One region of the Oceanobacillus sp. CF4.6 genome, then DNA from elsewhere that is predicted to be linked to it. Evidence: riboswitches for the same ligand, from Rfam matches in the RefSeq annotation. Region 1 holds a riboswitch; each other region holds the start of a gene.
The links. A riboswitch is a leader RNA that binds a small molecule or an ion and turns the genes downstream of it on or off. The one in region 1 is predicted to bind cobalamin.

Region 1 (7,574 bases):
TCATTTTCTAATGGAGAAAAATAAACGATTTCTACACCGTTTGCTTCCATTATTTCTAAGTTCTCAGGATAATAGAAGTTAAATGCTGCATCTTTCGCTACCGCAATTCTTAAGGAAGTTTCTCCCTTTCTATCAAAAAGTGAAAGTCCTTTACTTTCTGCTAATGGAGCAGCAACCGATAATTCAAGGAGTTTATCAATGTCTACTGTTTCAAGGACCAAATCTCCTAATGTATTTAAGAGTGGATCAAGATCACCTTTTTCAATAGAAGGAAGAAGTCCTAGATGTCTCTCAGGGATTTCAATATCAATTTCGTGTTTTAAATAACCGATTACAGGAATACCACATTCTTGTTCAATTGCCGTCTTCACTAACTGAAAGTGACTTTCACTCCCCACACCATTTGCTATCACACCTACAATATTTGTTCCATCTGAAAACAATTGAAACCCTTTTACAATCGCAGCAGCACTTCTGGCCATACTCGAGCAATCAACAACAAGCAGTACCGGACTTTTTGTTATCATACTAATCTCTGCAGTAGTTCCTTCATTTGTTTCTGGTCCTTTTCCATCAAAAAAGCCCATCACACCTTCGATAATAGAAATGTCAGCATTTTTACTCCCATGTGTAAAAACATCCAGCAGGCTTTCTTTCGTTAACATCCAACTATCCAGATTACGAGACAACCGGTTTGTAACCGCTGTATGATAGGAAGGATCAATAAAATCAGGTCCACATTTAAACCCTTGAACCTCTAGTCCACGCTTTTTTAAAGCCGACATGATACCAATCGATAAGGTCGTCTTCCCGACACCACTACCAGTTCCCGCTATTACCATCCGTCGTTCTGTCATAGTAAGCCCCGCCTTTCTAGTAGAATCCGTTATTTTTGAACTCTCTTTAAGTATTTCTTTACTGCCTTCTTTGTTGCATGATATACCAACTGACCAATTCCTTTTCCCACAGGTGTTCCTGACCCGGCATAGGGCGTGACATCCCCTTGCTGTGTAAGGGCTAGAAGCAAAGCATCTGTTGATGTACCAGTTGCAATTGTAGTCGACTCGGAGTCTCTTATATCAAGGTCTTGTAAGGCCTTCACTTTTGCTTCTGTTGCAGACATGTAGCCATTTACAAGTGCTCCATCCGTAAAATGTGCATCAATAAAAACCATTGTATTTATCGTACCAATTTGGGAGGTAGCGTTTGCTGAATACCGAGACGATATATCAACAGCATTCCCAACTCCAGCAGTTACAACGACCATTATTTCAATGCCTTCCATTACTTTTATTTCCATAACCATATCTTCTAGGTTGACAGCTGTCATCATTCCGACAGCCTGCTCATGAGGTATTTGGTATGTATCCATCCAAGCTTGCAAATCCTTCTTAGGATCAGAGCAATTATAGTGCTTTTCAACATGAAAGTTACAAAAATGCTTTAACCACTGTATCCCTTCTCCTATGACCCCGTTGGATATAGTTCGTAAGGCTTGGTCAAATTGAATATGAATATACGCATTGCTTTTCACTATTTTATAAGAACTATCAAAGTCATATTGATTATTCTTTGTAGTGTGTTGTGGTGTCATAAGAATTTGTGGTTTCGGTACAGCTGGGTGTGACTGTGTTTTCACCTCGACCTCGTACACCTTTTTTAATTGATTTTCATTCCTTAATGTGTCTACATCCCCGACTTCTAATAATCTTCCTTTTTCAAGTAAGCCAATACGATCTGCATATAGGGAAGCTATGTTTAAATCATGTAATATAGCAAAAATTGTTAATCCCATTGTCTGTTGTTGTTCCTTTATCAAATCCAACATATGGAATGTATGTTTGATATCCAAATGATTGGTAGGCTCATCTAAAAGCAAAATTTCAGGCTCCTGTGCCAAAGCTTTTGCCAACAGGACGCGTTGTTTTTCCCCACCGCTAACCATTCGCAATTGGGTATTTCGATACTGACTTATTTGAGTTAATTCCATGACATCTTCAATGACTTTTCGATCCTTTTTTGACAACTGCTTAATGATTCCCTTTTGATGCGGGTAACGTCCAAGACTAATGATTTCCTCGACTGTATAATCAAATGAAACTTGGACTTCTTGTGTTAGTACGGACACTTTCCTTGCCTTTTCAAGCTTCGAAAGAGACGCTATTTCTTTTCCAGATAGAAGAATTTTCCCCTTCTGAATGGGCAGTTGACCTGTAATGAGTTTAAATAATGTTGTTTTACCACTCCCATTTGGCCCGAGTAGCATAAAAAACTCTCCTCTGTCAATTTCTAGATGAAGGTCTTTAATAATGGGGGTATTTTTATATCCGCCTGCTAAATTCTCTATTTTAATCATGATTCTACCCCTTCCTATTAATCCTTTCTCGAACAAGTAATACCGCAAAGATTGGAGCACCAATTAACCCTGTAATGACACCAATCGGAAGTTCACTCGGAGCAATGATAGTTCTTGAAATTAAATCTGCTAAAATTAGAAAAGCTCCCCCAACTAGCATAGATAATGGCAGGACGTGTCGATGGTTCGGACCTGTTACAAGTCTAACGAGATGGGGAATCACAAGACCAACAAACCCTATTGAACCAGAAACCGCGACAGAAGCACCTGTTAATAACGATGCACCAATTAATATAAATATTTTCCCTCTTTTTACATTTACTCCAATGTGATCAGCCGCATCCTCACCTAATGCTAGTGCATTTAACTCACGATAGTGAATGAGAAGAATAAAGATGCCAATAAGCATAAAGGGCAGGATTAGCTGAACGTGACTCCACCCCCTCATGGCAACACTTCCATATAGCCAGTAGATAATTTCCATCATGGAATCCTGATCTGCTAATGAAATGATTAAAGATACGATAGATCCTATAAAAGCACTTACAATAATTCCTGCCAGGATTATCGTTTCAATTGCTAAACCTTTATTGCTTAATCGAACTAAGCCAAATACAATGAGCAAAGATATAAATCCACTAATAATTGCAAATATTGGAAGTGTGAAACTTCCTAATCCAATAATGGTTACCTGAAAAAACAAAACGAACACTGCCCCTAAAGCAGCACCTGATGAAACTCCAATTGTATAAGGATCTGCTAATGGATTTCGTAAAAGTCCTTGAAAGGCAGCACCAGCCAATGCTAGAGATGAACCAACACAGAGTGCAAGTAAAACTCTTGGTAAACGGATGTTCCATATGATCATTTCTTCATTTTTAGGAATATCGTTCAGCCATCCAATATTTAAAGCATTTTCAGAAACGATATGTAAAATTGTAGGAATGGGGATGGTTACACTGCTCTCCAATAAACCAAGGAGAGCTGTACCAAGTACAAGCCCTCCACTTAAAACATACAACCAAACGATTTTACTCGTTAAATACTTCCGGATAGATGAGCTCAGCAAGTGTCTCCACCCCTTCGATTAGGCGAGGACCTGGCCTTGTAACCGTATCGTTATCAACATCAAATACTTGTTCATTTTTCACGGCAGGAACCTCCGCCCATCCCTCACGAGACAATACTTCTTCCGCCGGATTTTCTATATAGTACCCATAAGTCGTAATAATAATATTTGGTTTTAAAGTAACAATTTCCTCTTCTGTAAGTTTCACCCATCCCTCTTCTTCTTCTGCAGCATTTATGGCGTTAATCGACTCTAGCATTTCATGCATAAACGTATTTTGACCTGTTGTAAAAATATCTGGGGCTGGTGACACTTCAACCCAAACTTTCTTTTTATCTGTAATAGATTCTGCTTTCTCTTTAATAGATTCGAGGCGCTCTTGCATATCTGTAATCATTTCTTCCGCCTGTGCTTGACTTCCTGTTGCAGTCGCAATCATTTCAATCTGGTCATATACATCGTTGAAAGAGGTTGCGCTTCCAATAACTATCACGTTAATTCCTACTTCTTCAAATTGGTTCAAAATATCTTGATGATTTTCGTAATGATAATCAGTAACAAGTGCTACATCCGGCATAAGCTTTAGAATAAGTTCCGCATTCATATCTTGTGCACCAACCTTTTGAATTTCCAGAGCCTCAGCGGGATAGTTATCATAGTCTGAAACACCAATTATTTTATCACCTAATCCGAGGGCAAATGAAATCTCGGTATTACTAGGTTGAATTGAAACAATTGATTCAGGTTCGGTTTCAATTGTAACCTCTTGATCAGCATCATCTGTAATTGTTACCGGAAATAATTCTTCATTTCCTTCTTCTAATTCCTTATCAGTATCCTCATTTGTTTCTTCAACATCAGATACACCTGCTTCACCTTGTGTTGTTTGTTCTTCCTCCTGTGCACCACACCCTGCAAAAATCATAATACTTAATAAAAGAACAAGACCTAATAATCCCCACTTTTTAAAAAAATTGCCGCGCATCTTTTCTCCTCCTAATATTTTTGCATAAAAAAACGCCATTCCCTATGGAAAAGCGTAAATGTGAAAGGTACATATGTATTCTAAAAGCAGGTCTGTATGACACAAAACCTACGAGAGATAGATTACGATGCACTTTAAACATTCCTTTTCCTCGAGGAAGCTTAAAAAACAAATAGGCAGGTCTCCTGACTTACGAATCAACGGTTGGTTAACCCTTCCCATGTAAATCACACAGTGGGTATTTTTTAACCTTCCTCATCGCTCACAGTGGCGGGACCGTGTTGGTTTTGCACCAACTTCCCTCTTCGTTTTAAATGAATCTCCATATTGGAGTCATTTAAAAACCTATTTGTCTGATTATTTTTTATGTTAATGATAATTATAGAATAGTTCCTCTTTTTTGTAAATTGAAAACCCTAGCGTGGTAAGAATGCTTTATCGTCCGTTATCTCAGTGACTCTAAAAAAACTCAAAGAGGCTATCAAAGTTATACAAATGAATACTGGTAATAAGACAGTTTGCTCCACCAGTAATGACTGCTGCACTGTTTTCTAGTTTCATATGTTTCACCACTTTACTAGTGTATTATTCTTACTTGAAAGATTTTGTTATGGTAATGGGAAGTTGTTTGACTACTTTCTAGTGGTTATGTTAAATAGTTTTTTTCAAAATCTATTCAACTTTCTAAGATTGTTGTTCATCTTCCTTTTTTTGCAACTAAAATAATGTTTTTTTACAAAAAGCAAAACTTTGGTGTATATAATTAAGATAGAATGATAATTAAAGGAGATGAATGGACTTGAAAATCAGAGAAATGAATCCTGAAGAAATAGAAGCGGTTCGAAGCCTTCGGTTAAAAAGTTACAAGGAACATGAACAATCGGTTCCAAAAGAACATTGGGAAGTATTAAAAAGCACCATTCTTTCGGATAATGATACCAAAAACAATGCAAAAATATACGTAACCGAACTAGACGGTCGTATTGTCGGGAGTGTTGTTTTGTTCCCTCCCTCTATTCAAGCGTATGAATTTAGCGAGAATGTTCAAGAATATCCAGAAATACGAATGCTTTCGGTGGACCCGGATATTCGTGGAAGAGGAATCGGAAAAGCGTTAGTGGAACATTGTTTAAACGTTTCAAGGGAAGAAAAACACGCACAAATCGGTCTTCATACTGCCTTTTTTATGAAACAAGCGTTATCTCTTTATGAACGTATGGGATTTAAGCGTCTTCCGGAACTCGATTTAGAACCGATGAATGACGGAATCATTGTAAAAGCCTTTATTATGAATTTTAAAAGGAGCTCTTAATGAGCCCCTTTTTTTGTTTTACAGGCATGTAAATTTAAAGGGGATGCGTCAGGTGTTGCACTACTTTTAATTATAAGTTTTTTTACTAAATTGAAACAAAATAAAATAGGACAATTAAAAGGTTGGTCTGTTGGATTTGCAATTTCAGGATTTATTTTGACGCCTACAGGTGGTCATATGACTTTAAGTTGGGTTCTTGCAGAAATCAGATTCCCGTTCGATGACATTATATTTGGTGAGCCTTCCCTTGCATTCGGAGTAATGCTTTTAGGGATTTCTGTACTTTTATGGAGAAAATCTAACATTTATATGAAACATGAAAATATTTTGTGTACTTGAAACAATTGCCTACATACCCGATCCACATAAACGATTGAGAGTTAAAGCTGGAGCCTCAATAGGAACACCAGATTTCAAACCAATATGTCTAGCCAAATAGGAAGATGAAATATTTGTGTGAATAACGTTCCCAAAAGAAACATCATATCCCAATCCTCCTCGGAGACATCCATAGCAAAACTGGTTGATAAAACACCAGCATTATTAATTAAAATATCAATTCCCCTAAAATGACTTACCGTTTCTTCAACTATTGCATAAATAGATTCATTATTTCGTAGATCTGTAACTGCTTCTCCATCTTAAATCATGAAACTCTTCTCAGATTAATTTAAAATTATCTCGTGTCGGCTCTACCTTTTTAACATAAAGACTACAATTATTTTTCTTCATCCCCCCTATTTATCGTACAAATGTTTTTCCAATTCTTCCTTAATCTCCACTGGAATTGACTCTGAGCGCTGTTCCTCTACATTGAAATTCACATATACTGCTTTCCCTTTAGCACAAAGTGTTCCACCTTGGTGAATTTCCTCGTATAATTCTAAACTGGAATTTCCAATTTTCCTCACCCAGGTTCGCACTTCCGCTTCTTTTCCAAAATATATTTGACTGAGGTAATCCACATTGATATTTAAAATAATCATTTTCCAATTATCAAAAGAATGATCAGGAGTAAACAATTTAAAAATTGGATTGCGTGCCGCTTCTAGCCAAATTGGAATTGTTGTATTATTAATATGTCCTACGCCATCGGTCTCTGAAACTCTTGGTTCGATTATTGTTCGGTACATCGTTTTTTCTCCCTATTCTATACTTTTTAGTTTTCCATCATAGCAATTTTGATAAATTTCGCGAATATCTTTTTTGGTTAATTTTTTCGGGCTGCGATTTAATAATCTAGTTTGTTTTATACCATTTTCCGTCAGAGTTTCAATATCATTTTGCTTTATATTGTATTCTTTGATTGTCGTTGGTAATCCCACGTCTTTCACTAGTGTTTGTAAACTTCGAACAACGTCAATCGCTATATTTCTATCACTCTTCCCACCTAAAGGAATACGTAAAATTTTTGCAACATGGTTCATCTTATCGATACACGAGGGCCAAATATGATCATAAACATACGGAAGCAACACTGCATTTGATTCCCCGTGGGGAAGCTTAAATAACCCTCCCAACGGATAGGCAAGTCCATGGACCCCAGCAACCCCAGCATTATAAAAGCTCATCCCAGCCATGAGGCTACCTAGCGCCATTTCCCCTCTAGCCTTTTTATCGCTTCCGTTCCAAACTGCTGTACGGATATTACTAGCAATTCTATCCATTGCTTCAACTGCTAACGTGTCGGTTAACGCAGTTGCATTTACCGAAGTGTACGCTTCAATCGCGTGGGTAAATGCATCAACACCGCTAGCAGCAGTAACTTTTGGGGGGAGTGTGTATGTTAAAACTGGATCCACTATCGCATAATCAGCAAGTAAATATTCGTGCGTTATGACATCTTTCGTTT
Region 2 (7,574 bases), on a different contig from region 1:
CTTATATATTCCGAATGTCGAGTTAAAGACAGAAGAAGCAAGAGATGTTTTACCAAATAGTTATTCGAGAAACGATGCTACAAGTGCAAGCGGCATCAGCAATATTGTCGTTGCTTCACTTTTATCAGGAAACTATAAACTTGCAGGAAAAATGATGGAACGAGATATTTTCCATGAACCATATCGTGCAAATCTCATTCCTAACTTTAGTAAAATAAGGAATGAGTCCAAAAAATATGGCGTTTACGGAACTGTGATTAGTGGGGCCGGTCCTACAATGCTGTCTTTCGCACCTAAGGGAAGTGGGCAATCTGTAGCGGAGAAAATGCAAGCTCTACTTAACGATTACCAAGTGAAGTTATTGGAGATGGATGTCCAAGGTCTAACTGTAAAATAGACGAACCGTATGAAAGACTAATAGCACGAATAATCGAAACTAGCCACATACACATCAAAAGGCCCTAATCCTGTAGATTAGGGCCTTTTTGATAATCTCTTTTGTCTAACTACTATCCCATCAAAGCGGTCATCAATGCTTTCTGAGCATGCAAGCGATTTTCCGCTTGTTGGAAGACAACAGAATGCTTCCCGTCAATCACTTCAGCTGATACTTCTTCACCTCGATGTGCTGGTAAACAGTGCATAAATGTTACATCACTCTTAGCCTCAGCCAATAACGCCTCATTGACCTCGTAACCATCAAAGTCCAGTTCCCTTTTCATCTGTTCCTCTTCCTGCCCCATACTTGCCCATACATCTGTATAGATAACATCCGCATCCTTAACTGCAATAGATGGGTCTTTCTCTATCTTAATCTTAGCATCATGTTCGTTGGCTAGTTCAATTGCCTTTTCGGTAACCACCGAATCTGGCTGGTACCCTTCAGGCGCAGAAACTACAAGCTCCATTCCCATAATCGCAGCTCCAATCATCAGTGAATGCGCCATATTATTTCCGTCTCCAATATAAACGACTTTCATGCCTTTAAGCTTCCCTTTAATTTCTTTAATTGTTTGCAAATCTGCAAGTACCTGACATGGATGATACAAATCCGTTAACCCATTAATGACAGGGATATTCGCATACGCAGCAAGCTCTTCAACTGTATCTTGAGAAAAAGTCCGAATCATGATACCGTCCAAATAACTAGACAGAACTTGTGCAGTATCTGAAATCGGCTCCCCTCTACCAATCTGAATATCTTTTGAACTTAAAAAGATCCCCAGCCCACCTAGTTGATAAATTCCAGCTTCAAAAGATACACGTGTTCTTGTCGAAGATTTTTCAAAAATCATTCCTAATGTTTTTCCTTTAAGCGGCTCGAAGGCAATCCCCTCTTGTTTTTGTTTTTTTATATAATCAGCCAAATCAAGTAAATAATTGATTTCATTCTGGGTATAATCTGCAAGTGTTAAAAAATCCCGCCCTTTTAGTTCTTGTTGCTGAAAATTAATTTCCTTCCCATTCGTGATCATATGAACGCTCCCTTAATAATTGTTTGTATGAATTATTATGCAACAAAAAGAATAAATATACAATAGTTTTTTGTGCTTTTTATTAAAATAACCTTTAACTCTTTTCTAAATGACTGGGACTACGGTTATTCGTCCTACCGAAAGGCATTGTTGTTTCAGCCACAAAATCTATAAACTATGAAGTAACTGCTGGTTGATTTCTATCAGTATATAGAAACTTCGGCGACCGCTCTGGGGAAATATACTCGCTTTCCGCGGGCGGCTGGAGTCTTCGTATATTTCCCCAGAGCTGGTTTTAAGCTAACTGCATTATTGCTTTATAAAAATCATATCACACAGCCTTACCAGTCCGGGTGAGCGGCGGGCGGTGACTCCTGCAGGAATAGCACGTGTCCGAAGACCAGAAGAGTGGTTTTTTCTTCGGGGCTGAGGCCGTGCCCTAAGGATGCGCATCCGCCCAGAGCGATCCCGGACGGCGGGAAAAGCAGTTACGTCGCATTTCATCTCAACTGCGAGTTTTATAAAACAACAACTGTGCGAAAATATCATAATCTTTTTTTAACAGATGGAAACTGTCTTTTACCAACTAAAAAACCCGCTAAGATTTTTGTATCAAAGCGGGTTTTTCATTAATTTACCTTTTGCACAATAACTACCTTCAAATAATTTCCTTGATTAAAATTCCGATCCACCTGGAAATCAGCTGGCAGTGAAAATTCCTCTAAAATCTTGTATTTCATACTCATATCTTTAAAACCTTTCTCAATAAAACCTTTAAATTTCTTCATTCCAAACGATGCACTGTTTGTAGAAGCGATGATGATACCTTCCTTCTCAAGGATCGCCAGTGTATCTTTTATCAATCCCGGATAATTTTTCGATGTACTGAACGTGTGTTTTTTTGAACGCGCAAAGCTTGGTGGGTCTAGCACAACCAAATCGAATTTCAATTCTTTCCGTTTCGCATATTTAAAATAATCAAAGACATCCATAACTTTGATGTCCTGCTGCTCGAAGTCAACTCCATTGACACTGAATTGTTCGATTGTTTTACTTTTACTGCGCTTGGCAAGATCAACACTTGTTGTTTTAGTTGCCCCACCTAACGCAGCAGCAACAGAGAATGCTCCCGTATAGGAGAAAGTATTCAGCACATGTTTACCTTTTGCATACTTGTCTCGAAGTGCTTGGCGTACTTCTCGCTGATCGAGAAAAATACCAACCATTGCTCCGTCGTTTAAATAAACGGCATAATCCATGCCACTTTCTTTAAAGAGTAGTGGGAATTCACCACGCTCACCCTTTACAAAATCATCGTCATCTATATATTGCCCCTTCGTATCAAAGCGTTTTTTCTCATATATAGCCTTATAATCACCAAGTTCATCTAAGACACTTATAACCTTTTCCTTAAACGAAAAAATCCCTTGGCTATACCAATTGATTAAATAATAACCATCAAAATAATCAATTGTCAGTCCGCCAATACCATCACCTTCCCCATTAAAAAGACGAAATGCAGTTGTATTTTCATCTTTATAATACGATTGACGTTTATTTATTGCTGTCAAAATTTTATTTTTAAAAAAGACGGAATCGATTTTCTCTCCCTCATTAAAAGACAGTACCCATCCAATTCCTTTATTTTGTTTTCCATAATATCCTTTGCCAAGAAAGGTACCATTATCATCCACAAGATGGACAAGGGTACCTTCCAACGACAATGACTCGTTATTCACAACTGCATCCTTATTAATCAATGGATATTTATTTTTATAGTGACCGATAAAGTCCGCTTTTACTTTTAATTCAATTATTTGTGTCATCATTTCATCCAATCCTATTTTTTGTCATTATCGCATGTTAAAGGTCAAAGGAAAAGCATATCTATCACTTTCTAATTTTCGCATAAATACAAGTGTCCCTTAGCTCACTTTCATCTGCAGACATATCGTCGTTAATTAAAATTCCTTCTAAATTAAATTCTAATCTTTCTGCCACAGCGCGACTTTTTCTATTTTTGGCATCACAGCGAATTTCGATACGGTTTGCTCGCAGTTTCTTAAAAGCAAAATCGGTCAAACCAGCAACAGCCTCCGTAACATAACCATTTCCCGTATAGCGGCTATCTGCCCAGTAACCTATTTCAAACTTTCTCACATTCCAATCGATTCGATGAAGGCCCGAAGAAACAATAAATTCACCCGTTTCTTTTAAGAATACATGAAACCTCAAATCTTCCCTAGATAAAAATTTGATATAAGCCTGACGAATATTAATTTCTGTTTCCTCTTCGCTTGGTACGTTCCTGGCGAATGGCATCCATGGTCTCAACTCATTAATAGATGCCTTAATTGCTTGATTTACTGCTTTCCCATCTCCGGGTCTGGGAGCCCTCATCAACAATCGTTCTGTCTCAAATTTTTGTGGAAAATCAATTAGAAAAGGATTCATATGTAACAACCTCCTTAGAAATTTCATTATTATTTATTTCTCTATTCAAATGGAGATTCCCTTCATAATAAAAGGATAATCAGATAATTGTGGGTGGATTTTATTGCATATACCAAAAAACCTATGACTAAGAACGTCACAGGTGGATCTTCAGGCTTTCTCCAACAATTCCAATTTAAAATCGCCAACCGCCCCTGCTTCATACAAATTAGTAATAGAGGTGGAGTAACGATGAATAACAGCTGGGAATTCAAGGCTTTTATCAGGCATCTTTACCATGAAATCATTTTTATACAGCAATGTGGTGATGTCATGATAGTCCTCTGTGGTTACTTTAAAATCAAATCTTATTTTCTTTAATGCCCTTCCATCCTTTTTCACTGTTTCTTCTTGAAAGTTTATAGCATCAATCGTTACGTCGTTAATCACAACTTTTTCGTTCATTTTAATCCCTCCAACCATTTAGTATAAATACTAACCGTTTTCAGCAAAATTGTTTAGTCGGACAACTCCTGGCCATTACATCTGTTTCTGCCTATAAGCATTACGTCGTAGGCGATTCTCTTTTCTCGCTGGTGCCGATGAATATAACTCTTTCTCCACTTCACTCTCCGCGAATACCCCAGGGACCGGAACAGGTTTTCCATTTTCATTAACTGCAACCATGGTAAGAAATGATTCTGTCGTTAATTTCTTTTCATTTCTTATTAAGTCATGGGCGGTTACTTTGACATGGACTTCCATGGAGCTTGTCCCCGTATACGTAACATAAGCCTCCAAGGACAATGAATCTCCAACCTTTGCCGAAGATAGAAAATCAACTGAATCAATTGAAGCTGTTACAACAGCACTATTAGCATGTTTCATGGCAGTTAAAGCGGCAATTTCATCAATATAGGCAAGAACTTTCCCACCAAAAATAGTATTTAAATGATTAGTATCAGGTGGCATAACTAGTCGTGTTTGAATTGTTTTGGTATCGCTAATAGCTATCTTATCCATACTGTATCTTCTCCTCATCAAATAAAAAAACACCTTCTTTTACGGAAGATGCCTGTGAATGACACTACTCATTATCATTGCAAAAAAATGCACAGAAATTAGATTAGTTCATGCACCCTCCTATCTCCCGTAGGATTTAAATGCTACTTTTCCTTATGGCAGGTCTTCTGGCTCAGAATCAACAAACCCATTGTCTTCCCTTTATTAAAACAGGGAATTCGATGGATTCTCCTCTTTCACAGTGGCGGGACCGCGCTGGATTTTCACCAGCTTCCCCTGTTCAACTTTGTATACAAAGTCCTCATAAAGCGAAATATTTATTCCTTTTAGTATAACATAATTTATTAATAGCTCATTGAATCGAACGCTTCCCAATCACTTTATATATTCTATCCAAACATCCGAGTCACTACTGATTTCTATGTTTTCAGGAACTTTAAATAACCATTTTTTATGACACAATAAGTTGTGTCTACCCCTACTGTTCCTGTGTGGTTTACCTCTTTATTTGCTGCCCACTGCATAACTATTTCGGTTCTTCCTGTCAAACCAATTGCAAATTCTTTCAATTCATCCATGGAAAGGTGAAAGTATTTTTTAACTTGATCAATCAGCAGAACCTCTTCAAGTAAATCCTCAATCTCTTCTAAGTGATGACTAACGTGATAATAAGTCGATAATCATATTAAATGTACTTTTTTTACCTTTGGATAAATGGTATGAAAATCATTTGGATAAAAAGAAAAATAATCAAAGAGACGCATTGCCAGTTTTTTATCCCAGTTTACATAAAATCTTTCCGCTTCGATTAAAATATCTTTTAATGTCAGCCTCGTAAAAAAACCCATTTGATCATCCACATAGATGACATTTGCCGAGACTAGTAAATTATTAAATGGCTTTTCTTTAAACACGCTAACCTCACCAGATGTTTCATTCCAATAACCAGTAAGTATCTTTAAAAGCGTTGTCTTGCCTGCCCCATTTCTACCGATTAAGCCGGTAATCGTATTTTCCTTAATCGAAAAAAACAAATCATGTAAAGCTTTAAGTTGTCCTCGTTTTTTTGATAACCCCTTACATGCAATAACATTCATTCCGCATCCCCCTTACGTTCGTTATGAATAGCCTGAAGCATTTTAATTAACTCTTCTTCCCCAACGGTTAACCTTTCCGCCTCCAATGACACTTCCTTTAGCAAACCCTTTAGTGTCTGATTTTTCCGTTTATCCATAATGATTGCTTTAGCATCTTTGGTCACAAACTTTCCAAGGCCCCGTTTGTTATAAAGAATTTTTTCATCAGAAAGTATATTTAATCCCTTTGCAGCTGTTGCAGGATTAATCGTAAATATCTCTGCAAGCTTATATTGGGAATAAACTTTTTCATCTTCTTTGAGTTTTCCATTTAATATTTCTGTTTCGATCCATCCTGCAATTTGTATATAAATTGGTTTCGACCCATTGGAATTAAGAATCAAGTCTGCAACTCCCTTCATGCGAGTTAGTGCATTACTCGTGTAATGTAGTATACTTCTATTATCTGAAAAATACAATAGGTTAATTAAAAAAATGTCTCAGTCAGACATCGGATTCTGTTACCTGTCGCAAACGTTAAAAATGTAATGTAAAATGACCATCAATGTAAATTGACATACTTAAATTTACCATTAAATTGAAAATTGATTAGTTTTCGCTTGATTTTACAAGGTAATCTGAAAATTTATGTTAAACTAAATATAGATATTGTGAACGATTACACTTAAACTAACGGGGCAGTTTAGTGAAAGAGTCTAGATTGGTCTTTGTTCAGCAAACGGGCCAGATTGCGGAACAAGGCAATCAAGAGTCAGGATAATGTAAGATGAAAAATTTATTTAATTAACAATTTTTCTCTTGTTGAAATATAATTTGAGAAAAAATCACTATCCGATGGTTCTGAAGCATAGAGAAATGTCATAATAATTACTGAAGTTATTTATTGATTGATCGTTCTCTAAATGATATCGTAGGGTATATAAGGTAAGGGATAAGTGATATTTTTTTAGAGAAATGAGAATGGTCGTTCTCAAAACAAGCTTCTAAGTACTTAAAGACTTTTTAAACGACGTTATAAAGAGCTGCTATAGTTTTTTAGAAAGGAGGGGAATTGGATGGCAAGAATCAAAGAATATGATGAAAATGAAGTATTACAAAAAGCTATGGTACTCTTTTGGAAACAGGGCTATGAAAAAACTTCGATGCAAGATTTAGTCACGCATATGGGCATCCATCGCAGAAGTATATACGATACATTTGGCGATAAGCACACATTATTTATGAGAGCATTGGATCGCTATGAAGAGGTAATAGGGACCAAGATAGATTCGCAAGTAAAGCCACTGGATTCGGTAAAACAGGCCATCAGGCGTTTATTTGAGATTGCAATTTATAAAAATGAAAAAAAACCTATTGGTTGTTTAACAGTAAATACAGCAGTTGAATTATCCCTGCAAGACGAAGAGGTGGCAGAGAAAGTTGTGGATAGTTTCTCAAAGACTGAAAAACTACTGTACGAGCTATTGCTACGAGGTCAAACATTAGGAGAAATATCAAATCATCATGATGCGGAAAATCTCTCCCAATTTATTCATAATTCATTAGT
Region 3 (7,574 bases), on a different contig from region 1:
AATGCGTGATGTCAGTGGCCTTACACTAAGAGTAGATAATACATTATGGTTCTTTAGTATTGGTGCAGCCATATTTATGATTGGTGTTATCCAAGGAATGTATTGGCAGCATCGCCGAATCTGGATTCATCCGAAAGGTAATGGGCTCTTGATCGCAGCCCATGCCAATAAAAATTGGTTTGGCCTCAATAAAGATATTGAAAAATCAATAGAAAATACATCCATTAACATGGTTAAAGACCAGCAGGAACTGGAATAAATTTGCAAATATAATCTCAGCAGATTTATTCTAGATAAGGAGGAGATTATGATGGACTTGCTTAATATAAGCAGTACAATGCTTTATTCCGCATTTATTCTCTATCTGATTGCAACATTTTTCTTTGGGGCAACAATCAGACAGAATAAATCTGAAAAAAGAAAGAAAACCAAAGCAGGTACGATTGGAATAACAATAACCATAATCGGATTTGTAGCACAACTTGTATACCTTATTACAAGATGGATTGCTAGCGGACATGCACCAGTAAGTAATATGTTCGAATTTATGACATTTCTCGGAATGTGTATGGTCCTAGGGTTCATAATCCTTTATTTCTATTATAAATTAACGTATCTTGGGCTATTTGCACTTCCTATTGCAATGATTATCATTGCTTATGCTAGTATGTTCCCAACCGATATCTCACCATTGGTACCTTCATTGCAAAGTCACTGGTTGTACATACATGTAACAACCGTTGCTTTAGGTCAAGGTATCCTTTTCATCAGCTTTGTGGCAGGGATTATGTATTTAATTAGACAAATCGATCAAACTGTTAGAAACCAAAAGAATGTTTGGCTCGAGATTGTAATTTATACAATGTTCTTATTTATTGGATTTATCGTCATTACTTCCGCTTTCAATGTCATAAATTACAATGCGACTTTCGAATATCAGCAAGGGAATAGCATGGTCACAACAGACTATCAGTTACCTGCAATTGCAGGACCAATTGATGGAACCCTTCTGACAGAAGGAGTCATGGAACCATTGTTTGAGACACCATCCTGGATGCAAGGAGCAGATTCTGGAAGCAAGTTTAATACCGTAATCTGGTCTATTCTTACTGGTTCTATTCTATATGGTCTTGTCAGATTGTTTACACGTAAACGGATTGCTGCAAAAATCCAACCATTGCTTAAAAATATAAAACCGGATTTGTTGGACGAAATAATGTACCGCTCAGTTACAATTGGTTTCCCAATATTTACATTAGGTGGCATAATTTTCGCTTCCATCTGGGCCCAAATTGCTTGGGGTCGTTTCTGGGGCTGGGATCCGAAAGAGGTTTGGGCACTGGTTACTTGGCTCTTTTACGCTGCTTTCCTACACTTGCGCTTATCAAGGGGATGGCATGGTGAAAGATCAGCATGGCTAGCGGTAGCAGGATTCGCCATTATCATGTTTAACCTGATTGTTGTTAACCTAGTGCTTGCCGGTCTTCATTCATACGCTTAGACTTTTCATTACAGAACGGGGTATCATAATGATACCTCGTTTTTTATACATTTATCACAATATGGTTTATAATCTACTTTAGAGATTAATATAGGGGGAGCTAACATGGACATGGATTCAAATGCTAAGATTTTGGTTGTAGATGATGAAGAAAGAATTCGCAGACTTATTCGCATGTATCTTGAACGTGAGGATTATATCGTAGAAGAAGCAGAAAATGGAAAGGATGCCTTGGAAAAGGCTTTAAATAATGATTATAATGTGATTATCCTAGATATTATGATGCCTGAAATGGACGGGATTGAAACTTGTCAGGAACTAAGGAAGGAAAAAGACACTCCTGTGATTATGCTGACTGCAAAAGGCGAAGAAGGAAACCGCGTGCAGGGTTTTGAAGTTGGAGCAGATGATTATATTGTAAAACCATTCAGTCCAAGGGAAGCGGTATTACGTGTGAAGGCCTTATTAAGAAGAGTATCTTCATCCTCTTTTCACGAAGTGGACACTTCTTCAAAAAATATCATGGTATTTCCACATATTACGATTGATGATGATGCGCATCGAGTTACTGCAGATGGAGAGGAAGTTAGTCTAACTCCTAAAGAGTATGAATTGCTTTGTTTTCTTGCCAAATCTCCCGATAAAGTATTTAACAGGGAGCACTTATTAAAAGAAGTTTGGCAATATGAATTTTTTGGTGATCTTCGCACAGTGGACACACATGTTAAACGACTGCGGGAAAAATTAAGTACCGTTTCCAAATCGGCAGCTAAAATGATTGTGACTGTTTGGGGAGTTGGTTATAAATTCGAAGTTGATGATGCATAATGTTTTGGAAAAGTGTAGTAGGTAAACTTTCGTTAACTATTTTATTGCTGGTTGCTTTTGTATTATCTATTTTGTCTGTATTTCTCATGCAATTCTTTGAAAATTTCCATATACAAGAAGCGGAAAATGAAATGATGCAAACGGCTACAAAAATTTCTTCATTGGTTGAACGGGGGCAGGATAGAAATTTCATTGAAGAAATGACAGAGATGCTGAAAGACCCAACTAGCCGCATCGCAATTATCTATAGTGAAGAGGATATTTGGCTTTCTACCAGCAGCGATGATGATTTAGTTTCCGAAGGCGATGAATGGCTTGAATCCAGGAAAGAAGTAAATGAAGTAATTGAAAAGCAAAACAAAATCCAAAAGCAAATTAATCTTCCGGAACAAGATAAAGAGATTATTATCGTTGGATCGCCCACCGAAAATGGTGGTGCAATTTTTGTGTTTCAATCTCTTGACATCATAAATCAAACCAAGGCAGAAACAACGAAATTAATTTTACTCAGCGCAGGTATTGCTATTATGCTTACTGCCTTTTTTGCAGTATTTCTATCTACTAGAATAACATCACCTTTAATTAAGATGCGCGAAGCAGCCTATGATCTTACAAGAGGTGAATTTAATACAAAGGTTCCAGTACTGACGCATGATGAAATCGGAGAACTTGCTGTAGAGTTCAATCGAATGGGAAGACAGCTAAAGTTTCATATTAATGCTTTACGTCAGGAGAAGGAACAATTATCCAGTATCGTTAGTTCGATGGCAGATGGAGTAGTTACTCTCAATCGGAAGGGAGACATTCTGGTCATAAATCCGCCTGCCCAGAAATATATCGATGGATGGTATTTTGAGAATGATGTTGTAATGAATGAGAGTCGAAAACTTCCAACAGAACTTCAAGAAGCTTTAAAAGAAGTCATCGATGGGGAACAGGCAGTTTTAAGAGAGATCAGTCTTCAAGGAAGAAATTTCGTAATGCTGATGACACCTTTATACGACCAGTCCTATGTAAGGGGTGCTGTAGCTGTCATTCGTGATATGACAGAAGAAAGACGTTTGGATAAATTACGAAAAGATTTTATAGCCAATGTTTCACATGAGTTACGCACTCCAATATCCATGCTTCAAGGTTACAGTGAAGCAATTGTCGATGATATTGCCGATACAAAAGAGGAAAAAAATGAGCTGGCCCAAATTATTCACGAAGAATCGTTACGAATGGGTCGACTCGTTAATGAACTGCTTGACCTTGCACGTATGGAATCAGGCCAAATTCACTTAAACGTGGAAACGTTGGGTATTGAATCCTATATCAAACGAATTGTAAATAAATTCAAAGGTCTCGCTTCTGATAACGAGATTGATCTTACACTAACAATGAACGTTGACTTTCCAAATACCAGTTTTGACCCTGACAGAATTGAGCAAGTGTTTACCAATCTTATCGACAATGCGATTAGGCATACTTCGAAGGGCGGGACTGTCCGGGTTGCAGTAACAAACAAACCGGAGGAATTTTATGTGGAAGTGAATGATAGCGGCAGTGGGATTCCTGAAGAAGATTTACCGTTTATTTTTGAGCGATTCTATAAGGCTGATAAATCCAGAGTACGGAGTAAAGAAAAGAAAGGTACTGGACTGGGTCTTGCCATTGCTAAGAATATAATTGATGCACACAAAGGGACCATCCAAGTAAAAAGTAAACTAAATCAAGGGACTACTTTCAGTTTCAAATTACCACAGAATCATGAAAATATTTAAAGTTTTAAAGCTTTTCTATTTAATTTTCTTATGCTATGATAACTTTGTATTGGAATTGAATCGTATAATATAATTGAATATTGTTATTGGTATTAAAGGGAATCCAGTGGAAGTCTGGAACTGTCCTCGCAACTGTAAATGATTACGAAATAAGCAATCCACTGTATGGTAATCCATATGGGAAGGGCTTAAAGTAGGTTTGAATCATAAGTCAGTAGACCTGCCAATAGACAATTGTTTCAATGCTTCGAGGGTATAAGCGATTGAGACATACAAATACATAAGCATGGTAACAGCTATTATTATTTGTTTGTCTTTAATCCGCCTGAACTACTTAAAGGCGGACTTTTTTTATACTTTTATAGAATACAGATTAATTCCAGTAACATGAATGCAAAAGGATGGGGAAACAATGAAAAAATGGATTTTGCAATTAGCAGTAATCTTGATGACAGTAGGTTTATTGATTGGATGTTCATCTGAGAATAACACCGAACAAAATACTTCAGTAAGTACAAATGAAACTTCTGATTCCGAAGAGGTGGCTGAGGATTCTGTTCGAATTACGATTTCGATAAATGAAGGAGAGGAATTCGTAACTGAGCAGGAGATTGCGATTGAAGAAGGCGATATACTGATGGATGTTATGGAGAAAAATTTCTACATTGAAACAGACTTTGATGGTGCATTTATTACATCAATTGAAAGAGTCGAAGCAAGTGATGAGGAACAAACCGCTTGGATGTTCTTCGTTAACGATGAAATGCCAACTGTAGGGGCTAACGAATACGAACTTTCTCCTGGTGATATAGTTGTTTTTGATTTACAATCCTGGGAATAGACGATGAACACATATAAGATTACAATCATAGCTTTATTGGCTGCTATAGCAATTGCAGGAAGATATGTGTTCCAGTTTATTCCAAATGTTCAACCAGTAACTGCACTGATTATAATATGCGGCATTATACTCGGCCCTTTATCAGCAATACTCTTAGCGATTGTGACAACCTTTCTTTCCAACATGCTTATGGGGATGGGGATATGGACATTATGGCAAATTATTTCATGGGGTATCATTGGTGTTTTAAGCGGTTTATTGAGTAAAATATTTAAACGTGTACCTCTATTTATCACGGTGCTTTTCGCGGTATTCAGTGGATATCTGTATGGTTTTGTCATATCATTAACCAATTATCAAATAACTGGACAATTTTGGCCTTATTACATTGCAGGTCTTCCATTTGATACAAGTCATGCTATTGGTAATGCAGTGTTTATTATTCTCTTATACCCAATTATGTCTCATTTATTTAGTAACTATGCTGTTAAGAGATTTACAATCAAGAATACCAACTGATTTGCAGTTGGTATTCTTTTCTTTATCTACTTCAATTTCGCATCAATAAAATGTGTATCTCCATGCCAACTAATTCTACCAAGCATCTTTTCAATTTTACTCTGCAAAAGTTGAGTTACCTATTATAATATAGTTCCGTGAATCATGGCTTACATACACTTCCAGTAGGTTGCGCTTTTATTACAAACCATATAGTATGATTGTAACCTTTTTATATGAATAACGACTATATAGTTGAACGGAGGGTCTCCATGAAGGCCATTTTCGATAAGTTATATGATAACTATCATCAGGATCTGTTCCAGTACATTTTTTACATGGTGAAAAAGAAAGAAACGACTGAAGATCTTATTCAAGAAGTATATATTAAAGTATTAAAGTCTTACCCAAACTTTAAGGGGGAGAGCAGTGAAAAAACATGGCTCTTTTCTATTGCAAGACATGTTACATATGATTATTTCCGTTATTTGAAGAGAAAAAGAAGTAGAATCATCGACCTTTTTGACTGGGCCGAAAAAGGTGAATCCATTCCCGATGAAAATGATTTACCTGAGGAAATAGCTATTAAAAATGAGCAGATGAAGCAAATCTATAGATATCTTGACAAATGTACAATCGATCAAAAAAGTGTATTAATTCTAAGATACCTGCAATCCTTCTCTATTCAGGAAACAGCTGAAATACTTAATTTTAGTGTGAGCAAAGTTAAAACAACACAGCATAGAGGTCTAAAAACATTAAAAAAGCTCTTGCTTGAACAAAACGAGAAAGAAGGAGATGCTCAATGAGGCAAATAGATAAAGAACAACAGGAAATCATTGATAGGTTACAGGAAATGCCTGAAATAAAAGATGATACAGAAAAAAATGTATTATACCACCGCATCTCCTCAAGCCTTACGGACCCCTCACCAACAAAAAAGAGACAGAAAAAGCAAAAACTAATCCCCGTTCTGGCAACCATGATGGCCGTGGCTTTCATTATTATTATTCCAGTTATGTTGAATAACGACAATCTGGTGGGCCAAAATTCTGAGCAGTTTTCTGATGTCGATCTAGCAACAAATGTTGAAAAATCTGAGGGTTCCAGACTAATGGAAAGCTCAGATGAGGACCAGTTGGAAATGGGAAGCGAAGAATCTGTTGTACAAAACTCTGAAATAATGGATGAAATAAAAGTTCCTAATGATGATTCGTTGGAAAGCTATGTCATTCAGGAGTCTAATGAACCAATGAAAATTGTCTATGCTGCATTATCAGACCTTCAACAGCAATATATCATACCTATTTCGTTTATCGTAAGCGGCAACGCCAATCTAAATGAATATTATAATGAACTAAAATATTATATAGACAATGAAGAATGGGCTACAAATGAATATATGCTAAATAATGCCTCTATTGAGCTAAATGAATCCGAAGTGCTGATTGAACTTGGAGATAAATTTTCGATTGGGGAAGGCTCAACAAACGCCTATCTTTTTGAAAAGATGCTTTCCGCTATGTTCACGCCGTATGGTATTAATAAAGCAGTTTTTCAATCGGATGCCAATGGAGTTGAGCTTGGTCCATATGGTGTTATTGAGGAAATTTTATTAAATAAAGAAGAAAAATTAATATACAAACGTTACAATAATCAATTTTTAGTTCCCATACCAAATTTAAACCTGTCCATTCAGGATGCACTAGCCGAAATGAAAATAGAACAGGCAGAGTTCAATATCGATCAAACAATACCAGAAGAAGTTCAATTTACCGTCGATTCATCTAAGAACCTGCTCACATTAACATTGGATGAAGGTTCAGTTTCCCAAAATGGGCAAGAAGAAATGACCATGATTGAAGCTATACTTATGACCGCTAAAAGCTATGGGTATCAATCTGTTCAATTTATAAATTTTCCATTTGATCAAATCGGTAAATACAACATTTCTGACCCGATTCCTGTACCTGTTGCTGCAAATCCAATTGATATAAGAAATGAAGAATAGTAAAAAGTGTTTTTGAAAAATATTTTTCAAAAACACTTTTTAAATGTATACTATATACTAGGAATATTATATTATTCCCCAAATTTTAATGGGTCTCCATTAAAAGCCATTTCAGAAATCTTTATTGAG

Region 2: linked by a shared signal. The riboswitch ahead of ACHABU_RS14595 (acyl-CoA thioesterase) and the one ahead of ACHABU_RS05375 (ABC transporter substrate-binding protein) in region 1 are both predicted to bind cobalamin.
Region 3: linked by a shared signal. The riboswitch ahead of ACHABU_RS00570 (DUF4430 domain-containing protein) and the one ahead of ACHABU_RS05375 (ABC transporter substrate-binding protein) in region 1 are both predicted to bind cobalamin.

The regions. Positions count from the first base shown of each region.
Region 1 is NZ_JBIMEX010000002.1:363,991-371,564, forward strand. Features, by position in the region: gene ACHABU_RS05360 (cobyrinate a,c-diamide synthase) at 1-857, opposite strand, end outside; gene ACHABU_RS05365 (adenosylcobinamide amidohydrolase) at 887-2,356, opposite strand; gene ACHABU_RS05370 (FecCD family ABC transporter permease) at 2,361-3,425, opposite strand; gene ACHABU_RS05375 (ABC transporter substrate-binding protein) at 3,388-4,410, opposite strand; cobalamin riboswitch at 4,569-4,774, opposite strand; gene ACHABU_RS05380 (GNAT family N-acetyltransferase) at 5,210-5,722, shown strand; partial or broken gene ACHABU_RS05385 (DUF981 family protein) at 5,786-6,061, shown strand; gene ACHABU_RS05390 (hypothetical protein) at 6,071-6,214, opposite strand; partial or broken gene ACHABU_RS05395 (hypothetical protein) at 6,259-6,324, opposite strand; gene ACHABU_RS05400 (acyl-CoA thioesterase) at 6,460-6,855, opposite strand; gene ACHABU_RS05405 (iron-containing alcohol dehydrogenase) at 6,868-7,574, opposite strand, start outside.
Region 2 is NZ_JBIMEX010000009.1:157,552-165,125, forward strand. Features, by position in the region: gene thrB (homoserine kinase) at 1-397, shown strand, start outside; gene argF (ornithine carbamoyltransferase) at 510-1,475, opposite strand; gene ACHABU_RS14580 (class I SAM-dependent rRNA methyltransferase) at 2,105-3,301, opposite strand; gene ACHABU_RS14585 (GNAT family N-acetyltransferase) at 3,366-3,929, opposite strand; gene ACHABU_RS14590 (DUF3219 family protein) at 4,080-4,373, opposite strand; gene ACHABU_RS14595 (acyl-CoA thioesterase) at 4,449-4,931, opposite strand; cobalamin riboswitch at 5,072-5,252, opposite strand; gene ACHABU_RS14600 (ATP-binding cassette domain-containing protein) at 5,612-6,028, opposite strand; gene ACHABU_RS14605 (GntR family transcriptional regulator) at 6,025-6,411, opposite strand; gene ACHABU_RS14610 (TetR/AcrR family transcriptional regulator) at 7,084-7,574, shown strand, end outside.
Region 3 is NZ_JBIMEX010000001.1:97,107-104,680, reverse strand. Features, by position in the region: gene resB (cytochrome c biogenesis protein ResB) at 1-259, shown strand, start outside; gene ccsB (c-type cytochrome biogenesis protein CcsB) at 311-1,501, shown strand; gene ACHABU_RS00580 (response regulator transcription factor) at 1,613-2,329, shown strand; gene ACHABU_RS00575 (ATP-binding protein) at 2,329-4,095, shown strand; cobalamin riboswitch at 4,166-4,337, shown strand; gene ACHABU_RS00570 (DUF4430 domain-containing protein) at 4,508-4,936, shown strand; gene ACHABU_RS00565 (ECF transporter S component) at 4,940-5,455, shown strand; gene ACHABU_RS00560 (RNA polymerase sigma factor SigX) at 5,707-6,243, shown strand; gene ACHABU_RS00555 (hypothetical protein) at 6,240-7,445, shown strand; gene ACHABU_RS00550 (ferredoxin) at 7,517-7,574, opposite strand, start outside.